Regions from separate parts of the Streptomyces incarnatus genome, predicted to be linked through region 1. Evidence: riboswitches for the same ligand, from Rfam matches in the RefSeq annotation. Region 1 holds a riboswitch; the other holds the start of a gene.
What was found. Region 1 has a riboswitch for glycine ahead of gcvT (glycine cleavage system aminomethyltransferase GcvT). Riboswitches for the same ligand answer to the same signal wherever they lie in the genome.
Positions count from the first base shown of each region.

Region 2: it holds a riboswitch for glycine, as region 1 does, so the genes downstream of both, gcvP (aminomethyl-transferring glycine dehydrogenase) here and gcvT (glycine cleavage system aminomethyltransferase GcvT) in region 1, are expected to answer to the same signal.

Region 1 is NZ_CP011497.1:2,714,836-2,725,882, reverse strand. Features, by position in the region: gene ABB07_RS11965 (phosphatidylinositol-specific phospholipase C domain-containing protein) at 1-187, opposite strand, end outside; gene ABB07_RS11960 (ribbon-helix-helix domain-containing protein) at 341-520, shown strand; gene ABB07_RS11955 (VOC family protein) at 522-866, shown strand; gene ABB07_RS11950 (class I SAM-dependent methyltransferase) at 887-1,747, shown strand; gene ABB07_RS11945 (L-serine ammonia-lyase) at 1,753-3,120, opposite strand; gene glyA (serine hydroxymethyltransferase) at 3,222-4,490, opposite strand; gene gcvH (glycine cleavage system protein GcvH) at 4,505-4,882, opposite strand; gene gcvT (glycine cleavage system aminomethyltransferase GcvT) at 4,992-6,119, opposite strand; glycine riboswitch at 6,162-6,274, opposite strand; glycine riboswitch at 6,275-6,372, opposite strand; gene ABB07_RS11925 (AAA family ATPase) at 6,529-7,203, shown strand; gene ABB07_RS11920 (enhanced serine sensitivity protein SseB) at 7,246-8,037, shown strand; gene ABB07_RS11915 (enhanced serine sensitivity protein SseB C-terminal domain-containing protein) at 8,189-8,986, shown strand; gene ABB07_RS11910 (ABC transporter permease) at 9,361-10,359, shown strand; gene ABB07_RS11905 (ABC transporter substrate-binding protein) at 10,387-11,047, shown strand, end outside.
Region 2 is NZ_CP011497.1:7,152,620-7,163,666, reverse strand. Features, by position in the region: gene ABB07_RS32460 (APC family permease) at 1-263, shown strand, start outside; gene ABB07_RS32455 (DUF1707 SHOCT-like domain-containing protein) at 376-957, opposite strand; gene ABB07_RS32450 (TOBE domain-containing protein) at 1,081-1,476, shown strand; gene ABB07_RS32445 (molybdopterin-dependent oxidoreductase) at 1,617-2,108, opposite strand; gene modA (molybdate ABC transporter substrate-binding protein) at 2,312-3,133, shown strand; gene modB (molybdate ABC transporter permease subunit) at 3,130-3,990, shown strand; gene ABB07_RS32430 (ABC transporter ATP-binding protein) at 3,987-5,264, shown strand; gene ABB07_RS32425 (TOBE domain-containing protein) at 5,293-5,712, shown strand; gene gcvP (aminomethyl-transferring glycine dehydrogenase) at 5,785-8,670, opposite strand; glycine riboswitch at 8,838-8,932, opposite strand; gene ABB07_RS32415 (PRC-barrel domain-containing protein) at 9,052-9,423, shown strand; gene ABB07_RS32410 (DNA polymerase IV) at 9,345-10,985, opposite strand.

The DNA of each region.
Region 1 (11,047 bases):
CGAGCAGCGAGGCACCCGAGTCCAACGCCTGGGCGAAGTACGTGTACTTGGCCTTGTCGTACGCGTTGTGCGTGCCGATCGCCGTCGTCTCGGAGAACTTCGGCGCCGCCGCGTGGGCGTTGCCCGGTCCCGCCGTCAGCAGAGCCGCCGCCCCCGCGAGTGCCGCCAGCCGTCTCACCGCGCCCATGGTTCAACTCCCCTTCGCTGTCGCTGAGTTGGCGGCAGCGTAGGGGCAAGCGGTTACTGCGCGGTAGCCCCCGGAGGAACATCAGCCACTTCCTGGCCGTCGCGCGGCCCGTCATCGGTGGCGGCTAGATTGCTAGCATGCTAGCCTCGAAGGGTGGGCGATGAGGAAGTCAAGCAGTTCAACGTGTACCTGCCGATCGGACTGATCAAGCAGGTCAAGTACCGCGCCATCGAGTCGGGCATGTCGCTGTCGGCACTGGTCGCAGAGGCGCTGCGTGCCTACCTCGACGACGCCCATGGGCAGGAACAGCAGTCGACCGAGAAGGAGAGCTGACATGGCGACCGAAGGCATCGAGGCCGTGTTCCTGGAGACCCACAACTGGGGCAGGGCGGCGAAGTTCTTCCAGGCCCTGGGCTACGACCTGGAGTTCGCGACCGACCACAACTCGGGCCAGTTCCGCAACGGCGACGGCCCGTACGTGTTCATCGCCGAGGTCCCCGAGAACCGGGAGCCGCAGACGCAGATCGTGCTGAAGGTGCCGGACGCGGACGCGTTCCGCGCCGACCCCGCCGTCGAGGTCGTCACACCGTTCGAGGACACCCACTTCGGGACCCGGCTGATGACGGTCCGCGACCCCGACGGGCGGCTGTGGAGCCTCCAGGCCCCGGCGGCGAAGTGACGGCGACCGGAGGCAGTGCCATGACCGGCGAGACCGAGGCGGTCCCCGACAACACCGCCGTGCGCTGCGCGCTGTGGCGGGCGATGCACGTCCAGGTCGACCCGCCGCCACACGTGCTCGAGGACGAGGTCGGCCTGCGGCTGGTGGACCCCGGTGACGGCTGGCGCGACCGCCCGGACATGGATCCGGAGGCCACGCGCGGATTCCGCGCCGCCATGGTGGCCCGCGCCCGCTTCATCGAGGACCTGGTCGCCGAGCAGGCCGACCGGGGCGTCGGCCAGTACGTCCTCCTCGGCGCCGGCCTGGACACCTTCGCCCAGCGCGAGCCGGAGACCGTCTCCCGGCTGCGCGTCTTCGAGGTCGACCGGCCCGCCACGCAGAACTGGAAGCGCCGGCGCCTCGCCGCACTCGGCTACGGCATCCCCGACCGGCTGCACCTGGTGCCGGTCGACTTCGAGACGGACGCCGGCTCCTGGCCGGCCCGCCTCACCGAGGCCGGCTTCGACCCCGGCCGTCCGGCGGTCGTCGCCTCCACCGGCGTCACCATGTACCTCACCAAGGAGGCCACGGCGGCCACCCTGCGCCGGATCGCCCGGCTGGCACCGGGCTCGACCCTCGCCCTGACCTTCCTGCTGCCAGCGGACCTCGTGGACGAGCGGGACCGGGCCGGCCTCCGGGCGAGCGAGGCGGGCGCCCGCGCGTCCGGCACGCCGTTCCTCAGCTTCTACACCCCGGACGAGATGCTCGCCCTGGCCCGCGAGGCCGGCTTCCGGGACGTACGGCACGTCCCGGGCGGCTCACTGGCCGAACGCTACTTCTCGGGCCGCCGCGACGGCCTGCGCCCGTCGACCGGGGAGGACCTGCTGCTGGCCCGCACCTGACACCGTCAGCACTCGATGATGTTCACCGCGAGCCCGCCGCGGGCGGTCTCCTTGTACTTCACGGACATGTCCGCGCCGGTGTCCTTCATGGTCTTGATGACCTTGTCCAGGGACACCTTGTGGGAGCCGTCGCCGCGCATGGCCATCCGGGCGGCGGTGACCGCCTTCACCGCGGCCATGCCGTTGCGCTCGATGCATGGGATCTGGACCAGGCCGCCGACCGGGTCGCAGGTCAGGCCGAGGTTGTGCTCCATGCCGATCTCGGCCGCGTTCTCCACCTGCTCCGGTGAGCCGCCGAGCACCTCGGCCAGCGCGCCCGCGGCCATCGAGCAGGCGGAGCCGACCTCGCCCTGGCAGCCGACCTCGGCGCCGGAGATGGAGGCGTTCTCCTTGAAGAGCATGCCGATCGCGCCGGCCGCGAGCAGGAAGCGCACCACGCCGTCCTCGTCGGCGCCGGGTACGAAGTTGATGTAGTAGTGCAGGACGGCGGGGATGATGCCCGCCGCGCCGTTCGTGGGGGCGGTCACCACGCGCCCGCCCGCCGCGTTCTCCTCGTTCACGGCCATCGCGTAGAGCGTGATCCACTCCATGGCGTGGGCCAGCGGGTCGCCCTCGGCGCGCAGCTGGCGGGCGGAGACGGCCGCGCGGCGGCGCACCTTCAGGCCGCCGGGCAGGATGCCCTCGCGGGACATGCCGCGCTGCACGCACTCGCGCATCACCCGCCAGATCTCCAGCAGGCCCGCGCGGATCTCCTCCTCCGTGCGCCAGGACCGCTCGTTCTCCAGCATCAGGGAGGAGATCGACAGACCGGTCTCCTTCGTCAGCCGAAGGAGCTCGTCGCCCGTGCGGAAGGGGTACTTCAGGACCGTGTCGTCCAGCTTGATCCGGTCCGCGCCGACCGCGTCCTCGTCCACGACGAAGCCGCCGCCGACCGAGTAGTACGTCTTCGACAGCACCTCGGCACCCGAGGCGTCGTAGGCCCAGATCGTCATGCCGTTCGCGTGGTACGGCAGCGCCTTGCGGCGGTGCAGTATCAGGTCGTCGTCGAAGGAGAACGGGATCTCGTGCTCACCGAGGAGCCGGATCCGGCCCGCCGCCCTGATCCCCTCCACCCGCTCGTCGGCGGTCTCCACGTCCACCGTGCGCGGGGAGGCGCCCTCCAGACCGAGCAGGACCGCCTTGGGGGTGCCGTGGCCGTGGCCGGTCGCGCCGAGGGAGCCGTACAGCTCGCAGCGCAGGGAGGCCACCGAGGCCAGCAGGTCCTCATTGCGCAGCCGCCGGGCGAACATCCGCGCCGCGCGCATCGGGCCCACCGTGTGGGAGCTGGACGGGCCGATGCCGATCGAGAACAGGTCGAAGACCGAGATGGCCACGGGAACTCCTCAAGACGGGTGAAGCAGGGGTGGTACAGGGGGTGCGGGCACCGCGCACACCTTCCGGCTTCCAGTGTGCGCGGTGCCCCGCAAAAGGTGACTTACTTGTTCAGACCCGGGTACAGCGGGTGCTTGTCGGCCAGCGCCTTGACCCGCGCCTTCAGGGCCTCGGCGTCGTACGACGGCTTCAGCGCCTCGGCGATCACGTCCGCGACCTCGGCGAAGTCCTCGGCCGTGAAGCCGCGGGTGGCGAGGGCGGGCGTGCCGATCCGCAGACCCGAGGTGACCATCGGGGGCCGCGGGTCGTTCGGGACCGCGTTGCGGTTGACCGTGATGCCGACCTCGTGGAGCCGGTCCTCGGCCTGCTGCCCGTCCAGCTCGGACTCGCGCAGGTCGACGAGGATCAGGTGCACGTCCGTGCCGCCGGACAGCACGTTCACACCGGCCGCACGGGCGTCCGCCGCCGTCAGGCGCTCGGCGAGGATGCGGGCACCCTCCACCGTACGACGCTGGCGCTCCTTGAACTCCTCCGAGGCGGCGACCTTGAAGGAGACCGCCTTCGCCGCGATCACGTGCTCCAGGGGGCCGCCCTGGAAGCCGGGGAAGACGGAGGAGTTCAGCTTCTTCGCGAAGTCCTTGCCGCGGGCGAGGATGATGCCGCCGCGCGGACCGCCGAGCGTCTTGTGCGTGGTGGAGGTCACCACGTCCGCGTACGGCACGGGGTTCGCGTGCAGACCGGCCGCGACCAGGCCCGCGAAGTGCGCCATGTCGACCCACAGATACGCCTCGACCTCGTCGGCGATCCGGCGGAACGCGGCGAAGTCCAGCTCGCGCGGGTACGCCGACCAGCCCGCGATGATCACCTTCGGGCGGTGCTCCTTGGCCAGCCGCTCGACCTCGGCCATGTCGACCAGGCCGGTCTCGGCGTCCACGTGGTAGGCGACCACGTCGAACTGCTTGCCGGAGAAGTTCAGCCGCATGCCGTGGGTCAGGTGGCCGCCGTGCGCGAGGTCCAGGCCGAGGATGGTGTCCCCGGGCTGGGCCAGCGCGAACAGGGCCGCCTGGTTGGCGGAGGCGCCGGAGTGGGGCTGGACGTTGGCGTACTCGGCGCCGAACAGCTCCTTGACCCGGTCGATGGCGATCTGCTCGGCGACGTCGACGTGCTCGCAGCCGCCGTAGTAGCGGCGGCCCGGGTAGCCCTCGGCGTACTTGTTGGTGAGGACGGAGCCCTGCGCCTCCATCACCGCGAGCGGCGCGAAGTTCTCGGAGGCGATCATCTCCAGCGTGGACTGCTGGCGGCCGAGCTCGGCGTCGACCGCGGCGGCGATCTCCGGGTCCAGCTCGTGCAGGGACGTGTTCAGGACGGTCATACGGCTACGACTCCTCAGCCGGCGTTCTGGGCGGTGTACTCGTCGGCGGAGAGCAGGTCGGCCGGCTCCTCCGCGACGCGCACCTTGAACAGCCAGCCGCCCTCGAAGGGGGCCGAGTTCACCAGCGACGGGTCGTTGACGACGTCCTCGTTGATCTCGGTGATCTCACCGCTGACCGGCGAGTACAGGTCGGAGACCGACTTGGTCGACTCCAGCTCGCCGCAGGTCTCGCCCGCGGACACCGTGGAGCCGACCTCGGGGAGCTGGGCGTAGACGACATCGCCGAGCGCGTTGGCCGCGAACTCCGTGATGCCGACCGTCGACACGCCATCCTCGGCGGGCGACAGCCACTCGTGCTCCTTGCTGTAGCGCAGCTGCTGGGGGTTGCTCATGGCCTGAATTCTCCTGTACGCGCGGGAGTACTGATGACGGGGGGACTGCTGAAGCCGCTGCCGACCAGCGGAAACGTGGGCGGGGTCACACGGTGACCTCGCCCAGTGTCTACTTCTGGCGCTTGTAGAACGGCAGAGCCACGACCTCGTACGGCTCGTGGCTGCCCCGGATGTCCACGCCGACGCCCTCGGTGCCCGGCGCGGCGTGCGCCGCGTCGACGTAGGCCATGGCGATCGGCTTGCCCAGGGTGGGGGAGGGGGCGCCGGAGGTGACCTCGCCGATCACCGCGCCGCCGGCGACGACGGCGTACCCGGCGCGCGGCACCCGGCGGCCCTCGGCGACCAGCCCGACGAGCACCCGCGGCGGGTTCTCCTGGGCCTTGGCGGCGGCCTCCTGGAGCGCCTCGCGCCCCACGAAGTCGCCCTCCTTCTCGAACTTCACCACCCGGCCGAGCCCGGCGTCGAAGGGGGTGAGCGCGGTGGTCAGCTCGTGCCCGTGCAGCGGCATGCCCGCCTCCAGGCGCAGGGTGTCCCGGCAGGACAGGCCGCACGGGACCAGGCCGACGCCCTCGCCGGCCTTGGTCAGCGCCTGCCACAGCTCGACCGCGTGCCCGGGCTTCACGAACAGCTCGAAGCCGTCCTCGCCGGTGTATCCGGTGCGGGCGATCAGGGCCGGGACGCCGGCGACCGTGCCGGGCAGCCCGGCGTAGTACTTCAGGCCGTCGAGGTCGGCGTCGGTGAGGGACTTCAGGATGCCGGGGGACTCCGGCCCCTGGACGGCGATCAGCGCGTACGCGTCCCGGTCGTCGCGCACCTCGGCGTCGAAACCGGCGGAACGCTCGACGAGGGCGTCCAGCACCACCTGGGCGTTGGAGGCGTTGGCGACGACCAGGTACTCGGTCTCGGCGAGCCGGTAGACGATCAGGTCGTCCAGGATGCCGCCGTCGGCCTGGCAGATCATGGTGTAGCGGGCGCGGCCCACGCCGACGGAGGCGATGTTGCCGACCAGGGCGTAGTTCAGGAGCGCGGCCGCCCCGTCGCCGGTCACGGTGATCTCGCCCATGTGGGAGAGGTCGAAGAGACCCGCCTTCGTGCGCACGGCGATGTGCTCGTCGCGCTCGGAGCCGTAGCGCAGCGGCATGTCCCAGCCGGCGAAGTCGGTCATCGTCGCACCGAGCGAGCGATGCAGGGCATCCAGCGCGGTGTGGCGCAGCTCAGTGGGTTCGGTACTGCTCATCGGTCGGTCGTCTCCCAGGGAATGACAGGCGAGGAACAACGTTCCTCCCCATCTGTCATCGGAACCTGAGAGGTTCGCCAGGACCGCCACGGGGGCGATCACGGCTTGCACCTTGGGTGGAGCCACTGTCGCAGCGGCCCGCTTTTCAGATGTGCCTCGCCCGCGCGGTAACGGGGCCTGAGAGATTCAAGGGAGGGACTTGCTCCTTCGGCGTCCCAGCGAAGGCTGCTGGGAACTCTCCCGCGCGGATTCAAGCGGCCGGTATGCAGTTGGCGGCCACATCATTGCACGGCGAGCGGGCTTTTGTAACCGACCTGTGGCAGGACGCGGACCCCGCCACCGACATCGCCCATTACCTTCTCTTTACGCATCACGGGAATGAAGATTACCGAGCAGGCAGGGGAGGACGATCACGGTGAACAGGACCCCGGTGTACGCCACCGCCACGACCGGCATCGCGGTGCCGAGGCAGCGTCCCGCCCCGCTGCCGGTCGTCCGCGACCTGCGCGAGCGCGCCGGCCGCGGCCCGCGCGCCCTGGTCTTCGGCCCCCGCGACCTGGTCGTGATCACCGGCCTGCCCGGCAGCGGCAAGTCCACCCTGATGCGGCGCGCGGTCCCGGGCGGCCGTGTCGACTCCCAGGACACCCGGGACCGCTGGGACACCCGCGCTCCCCGCTTCCTGCCCTATGCCTGCTACCGGCCTCTGGTCCGCCTGGCCCACTACGCCGGTCTGCGCCGCGCGCTGCGCACCGGGGAGGGCGTCGTGGTGCACGACTGCGGCACCCAGCCCTGGGTGCGCGCCTGGCTCGCCCGCGAGGCACGGCGCCGCGGCGGCACCCTCCATCTGCTCCTTCTCGATGTCACCCCCGAGGCCGCCCGCGAGGGCCAGCGCGAGCGCGGCCGGGCCGTCTCCTGCTACGCCTTCCGCCGCCACCGCCGTACGACCGCCCGGCTGCTCGCCGTGGCCGAACGGGGCGAGCTGCCCGCCGGCTGCGGCTCGGCGATCCTGCTGGACCGCCCGGCGGCGGACGCCCTGCACCGGATCGAGTTCACGGGGGAGGGCACTGTCACAACCACCCGATAGCCTTCATGGTCACAGCAGTGGTTCCCAGCAGGCGGTAGGCAGATGGACTTCCCGGCGGACATTCCCGCGGACTTCCCGGCACAGGCGCACCCCCAGCCGCACGGCGGCTGGCCCGGCAACGAGCTGGAGGAGGTGCTCTCGGCCTCCCTCGGCATACCCGCGGCGGCCGGCCGGATCATCGAGGTGCTGGGCCGCAGCCTGCTCTGGATCCCGCTGCCGAACGGCGGCGGCCCGGACAGCGGCCCGCTCGACCTGCCCACCCTGGACATCGAGGGCCAGGTGTACGTCCCGGTCTTCAGCTCCGAGGAGCAGCTGCGCCAGGCGGCCGGCTCCCACATGGGGTACACCATCGCCCCCGCCGTGGAGTTCGCCCGCGGCCTGCCCCCGCAGGTCGGCATCGCGGTGAACCCCGACGCCCTGGTCGGCATCCCGCTCCCGCCCGCGGCGGTGGCCGAGCTGTGCCGGGCCGGCCGTACCCCGCTGGACGGCCCGAACACCGGCGCCCGGGTCCGCCTCTTCGAGCCCGACTGGCAGGAGGACCCGATCGACTTCCTCTCCGCCGCCTCCGCCGAGTTCGCCGAGACCGGCGTGGTCCGCACCGCCCGCCGCTGCCTGGCCGCCATAGAGACGGACGACCCGGTCATGTTCGTCGGCGTCGAACTCTCCCAGTGGGAGGGCGACCTGCGCACCCTCCCCCTGCAGGCCCTCGGCCGGGCCCTCGGCAAAGTCCCGGTCAAGTGGCCGGTCAACCTGGTCCTCCTGGACGTGACGGACGACCCGGTGGCCGCATGGCTGAGGACGAACGTGCGGCCGTTCTATCAGTACGGTCACTGATCAGCGGGCCGGAGGGCAGCGGACCCGAGGGGCGCGGGGACCTGCGCGAGTACCACCCACACCCCCGCACTCGCGCACGGACACAAGGCCCCGAGCTACTAGGCGCATAAGCTGTCTCCAAACACCGGGGCACAAAAGAAGGGCACGACAGGTGAGCGCCAGCCACAGCGGCAGCGTCGGCGTCGGCGTCGAACACACGCTGCGCCAGGTCACCCCCGGCCGCTACGACGCCTACGAGGCCCTGCTCCGCGCCCTCGCCACCCCCTCCTCCGGCCAGATCTGGATGCTCCTGTGGCACGGCCAGGCCGGTTCCCCGGACGCCCAGTACGGGAACATGGAGGTCGACGGCTTCCAGTACGCCCCCTGCGTCACCTCCGCCCAGGAGCTCTCGGCCAGCGGCTGGAACCGGTCGTACGAGGTCGTCGACGGGCTCGACGTGGCCCGCACCCTCTACCCCGACCACTACGGCCTCTGGCTCAACCCGCACGCCCCCGGCGGCGGCGTCGGCATCCCCTGGCTGGACCTGCGCCGCATCGCCACCGGCCTGGACCGCCAGCCCGCGGGCCCGCTCCGGCTGACCGAACCCGGCATCGAGATCCCGCAGTTCTACGCCCTCCTCGCGCAGAACGCCCACCGCACCCCGGCCCTGCGCGCCCTGCGCCGCGCCTGGGTGCAGCCGGCGCTCGGTGCGCCGTACCTCGCCATCGGCCTGGACGTGTACGACACCTCCCCGGCCGCGGTCGACTCGGTGCGCGCGATGATGCAGCAGTCCGTCGGCGCGGTCCCGGAGGGCCTGCCGGTGTCCACGGTCGCGATGACCGACGACTACGACCCGGTCGTGATGTGGATGCGGGCGAACGCCCGGCCGTTCTACGACCGCGAGGCCCACGCGGCCCCGGCGCCCGCGGCCGGCCCGGGATACGGATACACGAGCCCCCGGTCCTACTGAGCACTCAACCGCTGTGACGCAGGTCACGCCTGTGCGTCCTGTCCTCAACCACCCTGTATGTCCGCCCGGTTCGGGGCGGGGTGCCCCTCGATGTCCACGTCCGGCAGCCGATCTTTCCTGTTCGGATAACGGAACCCCCTAGGCGGCATCACGTTTATGCATACTTTCTCCATCAGGCCTGGCGCGTGATCGAGAGCCCGTTGAAGACTCGCCTCTCAAGACGCGAGGCCGTCGATCCTGTGCCCGAACCAGTCACAGGATCGGCTGGATCTCTGGGCCGTCACCAACGTGCGGCCGGCGCAGGTAAGGGAACCAAGCCGCCCACAGCGGCGGACAAAGGCCGGTCACCACCGGCGAGAGGGGTCAGGTCAACTGTGACCGCACCGATCGAGACCACCGGGGCAGAGGCCGGAGCGCCTCCCGAGTCCGTGCTCGCCGGGGCCAAGAAGAGCCAGATCGAAGGGCGTTCACTCAGCCAGATCGCCTGGACCCGGTTCAAGCGGGACAAGGTGGCCGTGGCGGGCGGCGTCGTCGTCATTCTGCTCGTACTGATGGCGGTGCTCGCCAAGCCGATCGAGTGGATCTTCGGGCTCGACCCGGACAAGTTCCACCAGGACCTCATCGACCCGGCGCTCCTCGCGCCCAAGGGCGGCTTCGGCGGCATGACTTGGGCACACCCGCTGGGTGTGGACCCGCAGTACGGCCGCGACATGCTCGCCCGCATCATCGACGGCTCCTGGGTCTCCCTCCTGGTCGCCGGCGGCGCCACCCTCCTCTCGGTGGTCATCGGCACCGTGCTGGGCGTCATCGCCGGCTACTACGGCGGCTGGGTCGACAGCCTCATCAGCAAGCTCATGGACACCTTCCTGGCCTTCCCGCTGCTGCTGTTCGCCATCGCGATCTCGGCCTCGGTGCAGGACGGCTTCTTCGGGCTCAACGGCCTGCCGCTGCGGATCTCCGTGCTGATCTTCGTGATCGGCTTCTTCAGCTGGCCCTACATCGGCCGCATCGTGCGCGCCCAGACGATGACCCTGCGCAGGCGGGAGTTCGTCGAGGCCGCCACCAGCCTGGGAGCCCGTGGTCCGTACATCCTGTTCCGGGAACTGCTCCCCAACCTCGTCGCGCCGATCCTCGTCTACTCGACGCTGATCATCCCGACGAACATCCTCTTCGAGGCCGCGCTGAGCTTCCTCGGAGTCGGCATCGCCCCGCCGCAGGCCTCCTGGGGCGGCATGCTCAGCAATGCCGTGGATCTCTACACCGCAGATCCGCAGTACATGTTCGTGCCCGGACTGGCGATCTTCATCACCGTCCTGGCCTTCAACCTGCTGGGTGACGGGCTGCGTGACGCGCTCGACCCTCGCAGCAAGTGATCCATCGATAGAGGGGCTTTCCTCAACGTGAAGACCAGAAGGGTTATCACCGCCGTGGCCACGGTCACGGTGCTCTCCCTGAGCGCGGCCGCTTGCGGCGGTGGGAGCAAGAGCAGCAGTGGTGGCGGCAGCGGCAGCAAGGACGCGGCGCTGAACTCCATCGTCAACGCGTCCAGCAAGAAGGGGGGTACGGTCACGCTGGAGGACTCCGACGTGCCGGACTCCCTGGACCCGGGCAACACCTACTACGGCTTCGTGCAGAACTTCTCGCGCCTGTACGCGCGGACCCTCGTCACGTTCAAGCCGGCCGCGGGCAAGGACGGCCTCACGGTCGTCCCGGACCTCGCGACGTCCCTCGGTACGCCGAGCAAGGACGCCAAAACCTGGACCTACCACCTGCGTCCGGGCCTGAAGTTCGACGACGGGTCCCCGATCACGTCGAAGGACGTCAAGTACGCCATCGAGCGCTCCAACTTCGCGCCCGAGGCCCTGTCCAACGGCCCGACGTACTTCAAGTCGTACCTGCAGGGTGGTGACAAGTACAAGGGCCCCTACAAGGACAAGAAGGGCCTGGACTCCATCGCCACCCCGGACGACAACACGATCGTCTTCCACCTGAACCAGCCGTTCGCCGACTTCGACTACCTGGCGACCTTCTCCCAGACGGCCCCCGTGCCGCAGGCGAAGG
Region 2 (11,047 bases), 4.4 Mb from region 1:
GCGAGGTCCTGCACGACCGCTACCGCGTGCTCACCCTGGAGTCCTCCTCCATCCCCAACGCTCTCGCCGCGCTCCTCCTCCATGTGCGCGACACCACCAACTGCACCCCGCACATCTACTTCGAGTGGACCGAGGGCAACCCCTTCGCCAACTTCCTGCGGTTCTTCCTCTTCGGCCAGGGCGAGGTCGCCCCTGTCACCCGCGAGGTGCTGCGCGAGGCGGAACCGAACCGGGAACTCCGGCCGCGGGTGCACACGGGCTGAGACCGGCCGGGAGGCGACGACCGGGGCAGACGGCGGCGCGGGGCCGGGCCGGCCGGTGCGGCGAGAGTGCGTGCCGGGCGTCGCGACGGGGCGAACGTCGCCTGCCGGGGCACTAGCGGCCGAACCACCGCCTGGGCGGCCGTACCTCCAGCCGTCCCAGGCTGAGCCGGCCGTGTATCTCCACGCGGAGCACGGCCGGCGCCCCTGGCTCGGCGGCGGGCCGCACCTTGGTCTTGCCGTAGCCGATCACGAGCGCGTCGGCGTCCACGACGACACCGGCCCGGGTGATCAGCCGCAGGGTGCCGCCGCGCATGTCGAGGTCGATGCGCAGGGTGTCGTGGGTGATCACCGCGCTGGAGAAGTCGAGCGTCACGTCCCCCCAGGCCGAGGTGATCTCCATCCGGCGCGGCACCGCCCAGCCGTCCGCGCGTACGGCCGAGGCACCCTGCTGCTCGATCCGCACGACGTCCTTGGCCGGTGCGGGACCGGCCGCGTCCGGCAGGTCGGCGGTGAGCACCGCCAGGTCGCCGAGCGTGCGGGCGGACAGGGCGGCCGTCACGCGCTCGTCCAGTTCCTCGGCCGTGATCCGGCCGTCGGCCGCGGCGCCCGTCAGCACGTCCACCACCCGGTCCCGGTCCGCGTGCGAGGCACGCAGCCCGGACGGCATCTCCGTGTGCAGCAGCTCGGCCGCCATACCCTCACCCCGATTCGGCACCGCCCCGCGAGGGGCATCGTCACGAACTAACGTTATATCGCGTTATACCCAACGGCCAACCCCCGTCCACGGTTCCCGGGGCCTGGCCCTATCGTGACCGGCATGCAGTCCTACACGATCGGCCAGGCGGCACGGCTGCTCGGCGTGAGCCCCGACACCGCCCGCCGCTGGGCCGACGCGGGCCGGGTGGCGACCCATCGCGACGAGTCCGGACGGCGGCTCATCGGCGGCAGGGATCTCGCCGCGTTCTCCGTCGAACTGGCCAAGGCGGGCGGCGGCGAGGAGGACGCCTCCTACACCTCCGTCCGCAACGCCTTCCCCGGCATCGTCACGGCGATCAAGCTCGGTGACGTGGCCGCCCAGGTGGAGATCCAGGCAGGCCCCCACCGGCTGGTGTCGCTCCTGACCCGGGAGGCCGTGGAGGAACTGGGCCTGGAGGTCGGCATGGAGGCCACCGCGCGCGTGAAGTCCACCAACGTGCACATCGACCGCGTCTGACCCCGTCACCGACAGCACCGCCCAGCAACACCGCCCGCACAGACAGCGGCCGGGGAACTCACCACCCCGGCAAGGTCACCTGCGCGCCCCCGGCAAGGTCGCCTGCGCGCCGCCCGTCCCTCGCCGACCGGCTGATGGAATCACCGAGGTGCCGCTGCCGCGTGACCGGCGGATCCGGCGGGCGCGGGACCGCCACAGCGGTAGCCGCCGTCGACCCGGATCGCCGTGATCCCGCTGATGTGCCGGGCTCCGCACCGGTCCTGCGGCAGCACCAGCTGCGGCCCGGCCGCGTCCAGCGGGGTGTCGTCGATGCGCACGCCCAGCAGGACGGGGGCGTGCGCGAAGTCCGGGTCGATCTCGGCCCAGGACAGCATCGCGTGATGGCCGTCCGTGCCGGTGACCGCGATGAGGAAGCGGAGCCGGTCCTTGCGCCGCGCCGGGTCGAAACCGGGTCCGGCGTCGGCGAGGACGTCGTACAGGCGCGGACCCGCGAAGCGGTGGTGCTGGATGCCGCTGGTCGCGCACTCGAAGCTGACGTCCACCCGGTGCTGCGGCCAGCGGAGCAGGTCCGGCACGGTCAGCCGGGCGGGCCGGGCCAGATCACCGGTCAGGGCGAGCTCTGCGAGCGTCATCGGCGACCACCTCCCGCAGGACCGTACCCGCCGCGAAGCGCCGTACAAACGCACATGCAAGCTACAAGTCACAAGTTCGCAGCTCATGCGATGCGACAGGAGACTTACGGCTGGCAGATGCGGCAGTATCATCGCCGCACGGTCGATGGTGTGCGGCCGTGGCAGGGCGCGACAGTTCGACAGAACCTGAGGAGAGATCCGTGATGACCCGTTCCGTGCGCCGGACCCGGCGGATGCTGCAGCTGGCCGGTGCGGGAGCCGCCGCCCTGATGGCACTCAGCGCCTGCTCCTCGTCCTCGGACTCGTCCAACGCGAAGTCGGACAAGTCGAACTCCGCCTCCCCGAAGCTGTCCGGCGACGTCACCGTGTTCGCCGCCGCCTCCCTGAAGGAGAGCTTCACGGCCCTGGGCAAGGAGTTCGAGCAGCAGCACCCGGGCACCCACGTCAACTTCAACTTCGGCGGCAGCGACACCCTCGCCGCGAGCATCACCGGCGGTGCCCCGGCGGACGTCTTCGCCGCCGCCAGCCCCAAGACGATGAAGATCGTGACGGACAAGAAGGACGCGGCAGGCACCCCGGCCACGTTCGTGCGCAACCAGCTGGAGATCGCCACCCTGCCGGGCAACCCCGGCAAGGTGTCCTCCCTGAAGGACCTCACCAAGTCCGGTCTGAAGGTCGTGCTGTGCGACAAGACCGTGCCGTGCGGCGCCGCCGCCCGGAAGGCCCTGGACGCCGCCAAGCTCAAGCTCACCCCGGTCTCCTACGAGCAGGACGTCAAGTCGGCTCTCAACAAGGTGGAGCTGAAGGAGGCCGACGCCGCGGTCGTCTACAGGACCGACGTGAAGTCCGCGGCCGGCAAGGTGGAGGGCGTGGAGTTCCCCGAGTCCGCCGAGGCGATCAACGCCTACCCGATCGTCCTGCTGAAGAACGCGCCGAACGCCCAGGCGGCCAAGGCCTTCATCGCCCTGGTGCGGTCCGCCGAGGGCCAGAAGGTGCTGAACGAGGCGGGGTTCCTCAAGCCGTGACCACGCTGCACGAGCCCGGCGCCGCGACCGGTCCCCGCACGGACCGGCCGCGGCGTCGCCGCGTCGGCACGGGGGGCCGGCGCGGGGTGCCGTTGCCGCTGCTGCTGCCGGGTGTGCTGGCGCTGGCGTTCCTGCTGCTGCCGCTGGTCGCGCTCGTCGTCCGCGCGCCCTGGCGCAGCCTGCCGGCCCAGCTGTCCAGCGCCGAGGTGTGGCAGGCGCTCCAGCTGTCCCTGGTCAGCGCCACGGCGGCGACGGCCGTGAGCCTCGTCCTGGGCGTGCCGCTGGCCTGGCTGCTGGCGCGTACGGAGTTCCCCGGCCGGGGCCTGGTGCGGGCCCTGGTGACGCTGCCGCTCGTGCTGCCGCCGGTGGTCGGTGGTGTGGCGCTGCTGCTGTCCCTCGGCCGCAACGGCGTGATCGGCAGGTGGCTGGACGCCTGGTTCGGGATCACCCTGCCGTTCACCACCACGGGGGTCGTGATCGCGGAGGCGTTCGTCGCGATGCCCTTCCTGGTCATCAGCGTCGAGGGCACGCTGCGCGCGGCCGACCCGCGCTTCGAGGAGGCGGCCGCCACGCTGGGCGCGTCCCGCTTCACCGCGTTCCGCCGGGTCACCCTGCCGCTGATCGCGCCCGGCATCGCGGCGGGCGCGGTCCTCGCCTGGGCGCGCGCGCTCGGCGAGTTCGGCGCGACGATCACCTTCGCGGGCAACTTCCCCGGCCGCACCCAGACCATGCCCCTCGCGGTCTACCTGGCCCTGCAGAACGACCCCGACGCCGCGATCTCCCTCAGCCTGGTCCTGCTGGCGGTGTCGATCGCGGTGCTGGCGGGGTTGCGAGACCGTTGGATGACCACCTCATGACCAACCAGCGCCCCACGCCCGGCAACACCACCGAAGCGCCCCAGGCACCCGCCGCAGGCGCCGAAGGCACGACACCGCCGCCGGAACCCCCCGCAGCCGCCGACGGCGCTCAGCCCCCGCAGGGGCCACCCGCACCCGACGACGAAAGTCGCACGGGTGGTGCGGGTGGGAACCCGAAGCCGGCCGAAGGCCGGCACCCCACGACGCACCCGCACCGGCACCCGCACCCGCCCACCGACGGCCTCGACGCCCACCTGATCGTCGACCGCGGCACATTCCGGCTGGACATGACCCTCACCGCCGCCCCCGGAGACGTCCTCGCCCTCCTCGGCCCCAACGGCGCCGGCAAGACCACCGCCCTGCGCGCCCTCGCCGGCCTCACCCCGCTCACCGACGGCCACCTCCGCCTGGACGGCACCCCCCTGGAGCACACTCCCCCGGAGTCCCGCCCGGTCGGCGTCGTCTTCCAGGACTACCTGCTCTTCCCTCACCTGTCCGCCCTGGACAACGTGGCCTTCGGCCCGCGCTGCCAGGGCGCGTCGAAGGCCGACGCCCGCGCACAGGCCGCGGCGTGGCTGGACCGCATGGGCCTCGCCGACCACGCGACCGCCAGACCCCGCCGCCTGTCCGGCGGCCAGGCCCAGCGCGTGGCCCTGGCCCGGGCCCTGGCCACCCGGCCCCGGCTGCTGCTGCTGGACGAGCCGCTGGCCGCCCTGGACGCCCGCACCCGTCTGGACGTCCGGGCCCAACTCCGCCGCCATCTGGCCGAGTTCGAGGCCGTGGCCGTACTCGTCACGCACGACCCGCTGGACGCCATGGTGCTGGCCGACCGGCTGGTGGTCATCGAGCACGGCCGGGTCGTCCAGGAGGGCGGTCCCGCCGACATCGCTCGCCATCCGCGCACCGACTACATCGCCCGGCTCGTCGGCCTCAACCTCTACCGAGGCCAGGCGGACGGACACACGGTACGGCTCGACACGGGCCCGGCGATCACGACCACCGAGGAGCTGTCCGGCCCGGCGTTCGTGGCGTTCCCGCCGTCCGCCGTCACCCTGTTCCGGGACCGGCCCTCCGGCGCCAGCGCCCGCAACCTCTGGCACTGCGAGGTGGTCGGCCTGGAGACGCACGGAGACCAGATCCGCGCCGACCTCACCGGCGAACTCCCCCTCGCCGCCGACCTCACCACGGTCGCCGCCGCCGAGCTCGGCCTGCATCCGGGCGCCGCTGTCTGGGCGACGGTCAAGGCGACGCAGACACACGCATACCCGGCCTGAAGGGACGGGCGCTCTACCGTGAGTGCCCATGACCCTGAGCATCCGCAACCAGCTGCCCGGCACCGTCACCGAGGTCCAGTCGGGCGAGGCCATGGCCACCGTCCGGCTTCGCCTGGACGGCGGCCAGAACCTCATGGCTGCCATCACCAAGGAGTCCGCCGAGGACCTCTCCCTCGCCCCCGGCTCACCCGTCCGCGCGCTCGTGAAGTCGACGGAGGTTTCCCTGGCCACCCATCGGGTGGCGGGTCTGTCGATCCGCAACCAGCTTCCCGGCGCGATCACCGGCCTCACCACCGGCGCCGTCATGGCCTCCGTGAGGATCTCCGTCGACGGTGGCGAACTGACCGCGGCGATCACCAAGGACGCGGTCGCCGACCTCGGCCTCTTCGTCGGCTCCGACGTGTTCGCCCTGATCAAGGCGACCGAGGTGTCCCTGGCGACGGCATGACACGGCGAGGGCCCCGCCCGGAAACGGACGGGGCCCTGCGACAGCTCCTGCTCAGTCCTCGTACGCGTCCAGTCAGTCCTCGTACGCGTCCAGCGGCGGGCAGGAGCACACCAGGTTGCGGTCGCCGAAGGCCTGGTCGATACGGCGCACCGGCGGCCAGTACTTGTCCGCGGCCGACACACCGGCCGGGAAGACGGCCTCCTCGCGGCTGTAGGCGTGCTTCCACTCACCGCCGAGCGCGGCGGAGGTGTGGGGGGCGTTCCGCAGCGGGTTGTCCTCCGCCGGCCACTCCCCCGCACCGACCTTCTCGATCTCCGCGCGGATGGCGATCATCGCGTCGCAGAACCGGTCCAGCTCGATGAGGTCCTCCGACTCGGTCGGCTCGATCATCAGGGTGCCGGCCACTGGGAAGGACATGGTCGGCGCGTGGAAGCCGTAGTCGATCAGGCGCTTGGCCACGTCGTCCACGCTCACGCCGGTCGCCTTGGTCAGCGGGCGCAGGTCGATGATGCACTCGTGCGCGACCAGGTTGCCGGGACCGGTGTAGAGCACCGGGTAGTGCGGCTCCAGGCGCTTGGCGATGTAGTTCGCCGACAGCACGGCCACCTGCGTGGCGCGCTTGAGGCCCTCGCCGCCCATGAGGCGGACGTACGCCCACGAGATCGGCAGGATGCCCGCCGAACCCCAGGGAGCGGCCGAGATCGGGCCGACACCCGTCTCCGGGCCCGCGGCCGGCTGCAGCGGGTGGTTCGGCAGGTACGGCGCCAGGTGCGAGCGGACCGCGACCGGGCCGACGCCGGGGCCGCCGCCGCCGTGCGGGATGCAGAACGTCTTGTGCAGGTTCAGGTGGGAGACGTCACCGCCGAAGTGGCCCGGCTTGGCGAGGCCGACCAGGGCGTTGAGGTTGGCGCCGTCGACGTACACCTGGCCGCCGGCCTCGTGGACCTGGGCGCAGATGTCGGCGACGTGCTCCTCGAAGACGCCGTGCGTCGACGGGTAGGTGATCATCAGCACCGCCAGCTCGTCGCGGTACTGCTCGATCTTCGCCCGCAGGTCCTCGACGTCGATCTCGCCGTCCTCGGCGGTCCTGACGACGACGACCTTCATGCCGGCCATCACGGCGCTGGCCGCGTTGGTGCCGTGCGCGGAGGACGGGATCAGGCAGACGGTGCGCTGCTCGTCGCCGTTCGCACGGTGGTAGCCGCGTACGGCCAGCAGGCCGGCCAGCTCGCCCTGCGAACCGGCGTTCGGCTGCAGGGAGACCTTGTCGTAGCCGGTGACCTCGGCGAGACGTTCCTCCAGCTCACGGATGAGCGTGAGGTAGCCCTCGGCCTGCTCGGCGGGCGCGAAGGGGTGCAACTGGCCGAACTCGGGCCAGGTGACCGGCTCCATCTCGGTGGTCGCGTTGAGCTTCATGGTGCAGGAGCCCAGCGGGATCATGCCGCGGTCGAGCGCGTAGTCGCGGTCGGCCAGCCTGCGCAGGTAGCGCAGCATCGCGGTCTCGGAACGGTACTGGTGGAAGACCGGGTGGGTGAGGTACGTGTCGGTGCGCAGCAGTGCCTCGGGCAGGGTGTCCTCGGCGGTCGCGTCCAGCGCCTCGATGTCGCCCTCGATACCGAAGGCGGACCACACGGCGGCCAGCTGGGCCCGCTTGGTGGTCTCGTCGCAGGCGATCGACACGTGGTCGGCGTCGGCCAGGTGCAGGTTGACGCCGTTCTTCCGGGCCGCGGCCACCACCTCGGCGGCCCTGCCGGGCACGCGCGCGGTGAGGGTGTCGAAGAAGGCGCCGTGCACGATCTCCACGCCGCCCGCCTTCAGACCCTCGGCGAGGATGGTGGCGTACCGGTGCGTGCGCCGGGCGATGGTCCGCAGGCCCTCCGGCCCGTGGTAGACGGCGTACATGCCGGCCATCACGGCGAGCAGCACCTGGGCGGTGCAGATGTTGCTGGTCGCCTTCTCCCGGCGGATGTGCTGCTCACGGGTCTGCAGCGCGAGCCGGTAGGCCTTGTTGCCGTCGGCGTCGACGGAGACGCCCACGAGACGGCCGGGCAGGCTGCGCGCGAACTTCTCGTGCACCGCCATGTAGCCGGCGTGCGGGCCGCCGAAGCCCATCGGCACACCGAAGCGCTGGGTGGTGCCGACGGCGATGTCCGCGCCGAGCTCGCCCGGCGAGGTCAGCAGGGTCAGCGCGAGCAGGTCGGCGGCGACGGTGACGAGCGCGCCGAGCTCGTGGGCCTGGTCGATGACCGGCTTGATGTCGCGTACGGCACCGGAGGCGCCCGGGTACTGGATCAGCACGCCGTTGATCTCACGCGCGGCGATGTCGGCCGGGATGCCGTCGCTGAGGTCGGCGACGACGACCTCGACACCGGTCGGCTCGGCCCGGGTCTCGATCACGGCGATGGTCTGCGGCAGCGCGTCCGCGTCGACCAGGAACAGGCCCTTCTTGTTCCGGCCCATGCGGCGGGACAGCGCCATGGCCTCGGCGGCGGCGGTGCCCTCGTCGAGCAGGGAGGCGCCGGAGGTGGGCAGCCCGGTGAGGTCGGCGACCACCGTCTGGAAGTTCAGCAGGGCTTCGAGGCGGCCCTGGGAGATCTCCGGCTGGTACGGCGTGTACGCCGTGTACCAGGCGGGGTTCTCCATGACGTTGCGCAGGATGACGGGCGGGGTGAAGGTGCCGTAGTACCCGAGTCCGATCATGGAGTCGAGGACCTGGTTCCGGTCGGCGAGCGAGCGCAGCTCGGCGAGCACCTCGGCCTCGGTGCGGGCGCCCGGCAGGTCGAGGGCGTCGGCGTTCTTGATCACATCGGGGACCGCCGCGGCGGTCAGTTCGTCCAGCGAGCCGTAGCCGACCTGCGCGAGCATCTTGGCCCGCGCCTCCTGGTCGGGCCCGATGTGGCGCTGCTCGAACGGGATACCCGCTTCGAGCTCCGAGAGCGGAATGCGATGGGCGGTCATTGCGGAGGCCTCCTGGTCTGACACGACCTTCGAGGGCACCACGGCGCGGGTGCCCGGACGGCCTCCCCCTCTGTCATCTCAACCTGAGAGCTTCACCGGGCACGCCCCGGCTTTCACCGTCGGTGAGAGCGGAAGCCGTCGACACCCGCTCTGCTTTCCAGAGTGACCTCGTCCGTGCGGTACGTGAGCCTGAGAGATTCCGGGGAGGATTTGCTCCTTCGGCGCCTCCGAGGTGGTCGGAGGACTCTCCCGCACGGGGTCAGCAGCCGCTGTCAGCCTACCAGCGAGGTCAACGCACGGGCCCTCGAGTGGCCGCCTCCCTGAATGTGCTCTTTCGTAGTGCTTACGGATGAGTTGCGACCAAGTGGAGGGAGACGGACCGTGCAGACCGAGATCGATCCGCGCAACCTGATCGGCCGCAAGGCGTTCGACCGCAACGGCACCAAGATCGGCACCATCGACGAGGTGTACCTCGACGACGCGACCGGCGTGCCCGAGTGGGCGGCCATACGCACCGGCCTGTTCTCCCGCGACGCCTTCGTCCCCCTGGAGCCGAGCGAACTGATCGAGGGCTCCCTCCACGTCCCCTTCGACCGCGCCCTGATCAAGGACGCCCCGGACTTCGGCGTGGGCCGCCATCTCTCCCCCGAACAGGAGCTCCAGCTCTACCACCACTACGGCCTGGACGTGACCTCACCTCCTCCCGTACCGGACCACGACTTCGGCAAACTGGCGGGTTCGGAGGAGACGTGAGCCCTCTGATCCACCTCCGGACTCCGATGATCCACCTCCGGGGCCCGGCGACCCACCTCCGAGGCCCGGTGACCCATCTCCGGGGCCCGGTGATCCACCTCCGAGGCCCGGTGATCCACCTCCGGGGCCCGGTGATCCGCCTCCGAGGTCCGGTGTTCTTCCTCCGGGGTCCGGGGCGGAGCCCCGTGTCGGCCACTGCTTGACCGACCGAGACGGGCGGGCGGGTGGGCAAGCTCCAAAACCAGGGGCAACGGATCAGCGGCCTCCAGCGCAGGATCATCGACAAAAAACGTCCGCACCCGCCCCGGAGGGGACTGCGGCGTCTCGAACCGCACGGTCACCCGCCCCAGCCCACTCCCCTGCACCCACCCATGCCCGTACTCCGTATGCCGTATGTCCTGCCCTGCGCGCCACTGGCGTTCCACGGGCTCCGGCCGCTCCGCCACGGCCTCCCCCTCAGCCCTTTCCGGCTCATCCGCCGGAGGCAGTGGCATCGCCTGCGCGAACAGGTCCTCCTGGGTGTAGTCGGCGAGCCCGGAAACACCCACGCCCAGCAGCCGTACCCCACCCGTGGTGTCCACCGAGTCCAGCAGCCGCGCGGCCGCCTCCCGTACGACCGCCGGATCGTCCGTGGGCCCTCTGAGCGTCTCGGAGCGGGTCAGGGTCGAGAAGTCGTACCTGCGCACCTTGAGCACGATCGTCCGCCCCGAAAGCCCCGCCCCGCGCAGCCTCCCCACACACCGGTCCGCGAGCCGCCGCACCTCCAGCCCGATCCGCAGCCGGTCGTGGATGTCCACGTCGTAGGTGTCCTCGACCGACACCGACTTCGCCTCGCGCTCGGCCACCACGGGCCGTTCGTCATGGGCCAGCGCCATGGCGTACAGCGCGTGCCCGTGCGCCTTGCCGAGCAGCCGGACCAGCTCGTCCTCGCCCGCCTCGGCCAGCTCCTCGACCGTCGTGATCCCGGCCCGGCGGAGATGGTCGCCGGTGGCCGGCCCGACCCCCGGCAGGGTCCGCACCGGCATCGGCCCCAGCAGCGCCCGCTCGGATCCCGGCTCGATGAGCACCAGGCCGTCCGGCTTGGCCTGCTCCGAGGCGATCTTGGCGAGCATCTTGGAGGCGGCTAGCCCCACCGATCCGGTCAGCCCCGTGACCGCTTGGATGTCCGCGCGCAGCTTGACCCCGGCCAGCCGCGCCGACTCCTCGTCCCAGGCCGTCCCGCCGGCCTCCAGGTCCACGAACGCCTCATCCAGGCTGAGCGGCTCCACCAGCGGCGACAGCTCCCGCAGCAGCGCCATCACCTGCTCGCTGATCGCCCGGTACACGGTGAAGCGCGGGACCAGATACGCGGCGTTGGGTGCCAGCCGGCGTGCCTGGGCCATGGGCATCGCCGAGTGGACCCCGAAGACACGTGCCTCGTACGACGCGGTGGCCACCACCCCACGCGGCCCGAGTCCGCCCACGACGACCGCCTTCCCGCGCAGGCTCGGCTTGGATGCCTGCTCCACCGAGGCGTAGAAGGCATCCATGTCGAGATGCAGGATCGTGGGCGCGTTTCTCACATCTCCGATGCTGCACCACGGCACTGACAATGCCCCCGCCGCGGAGGGGGGCCCGTGTCAAA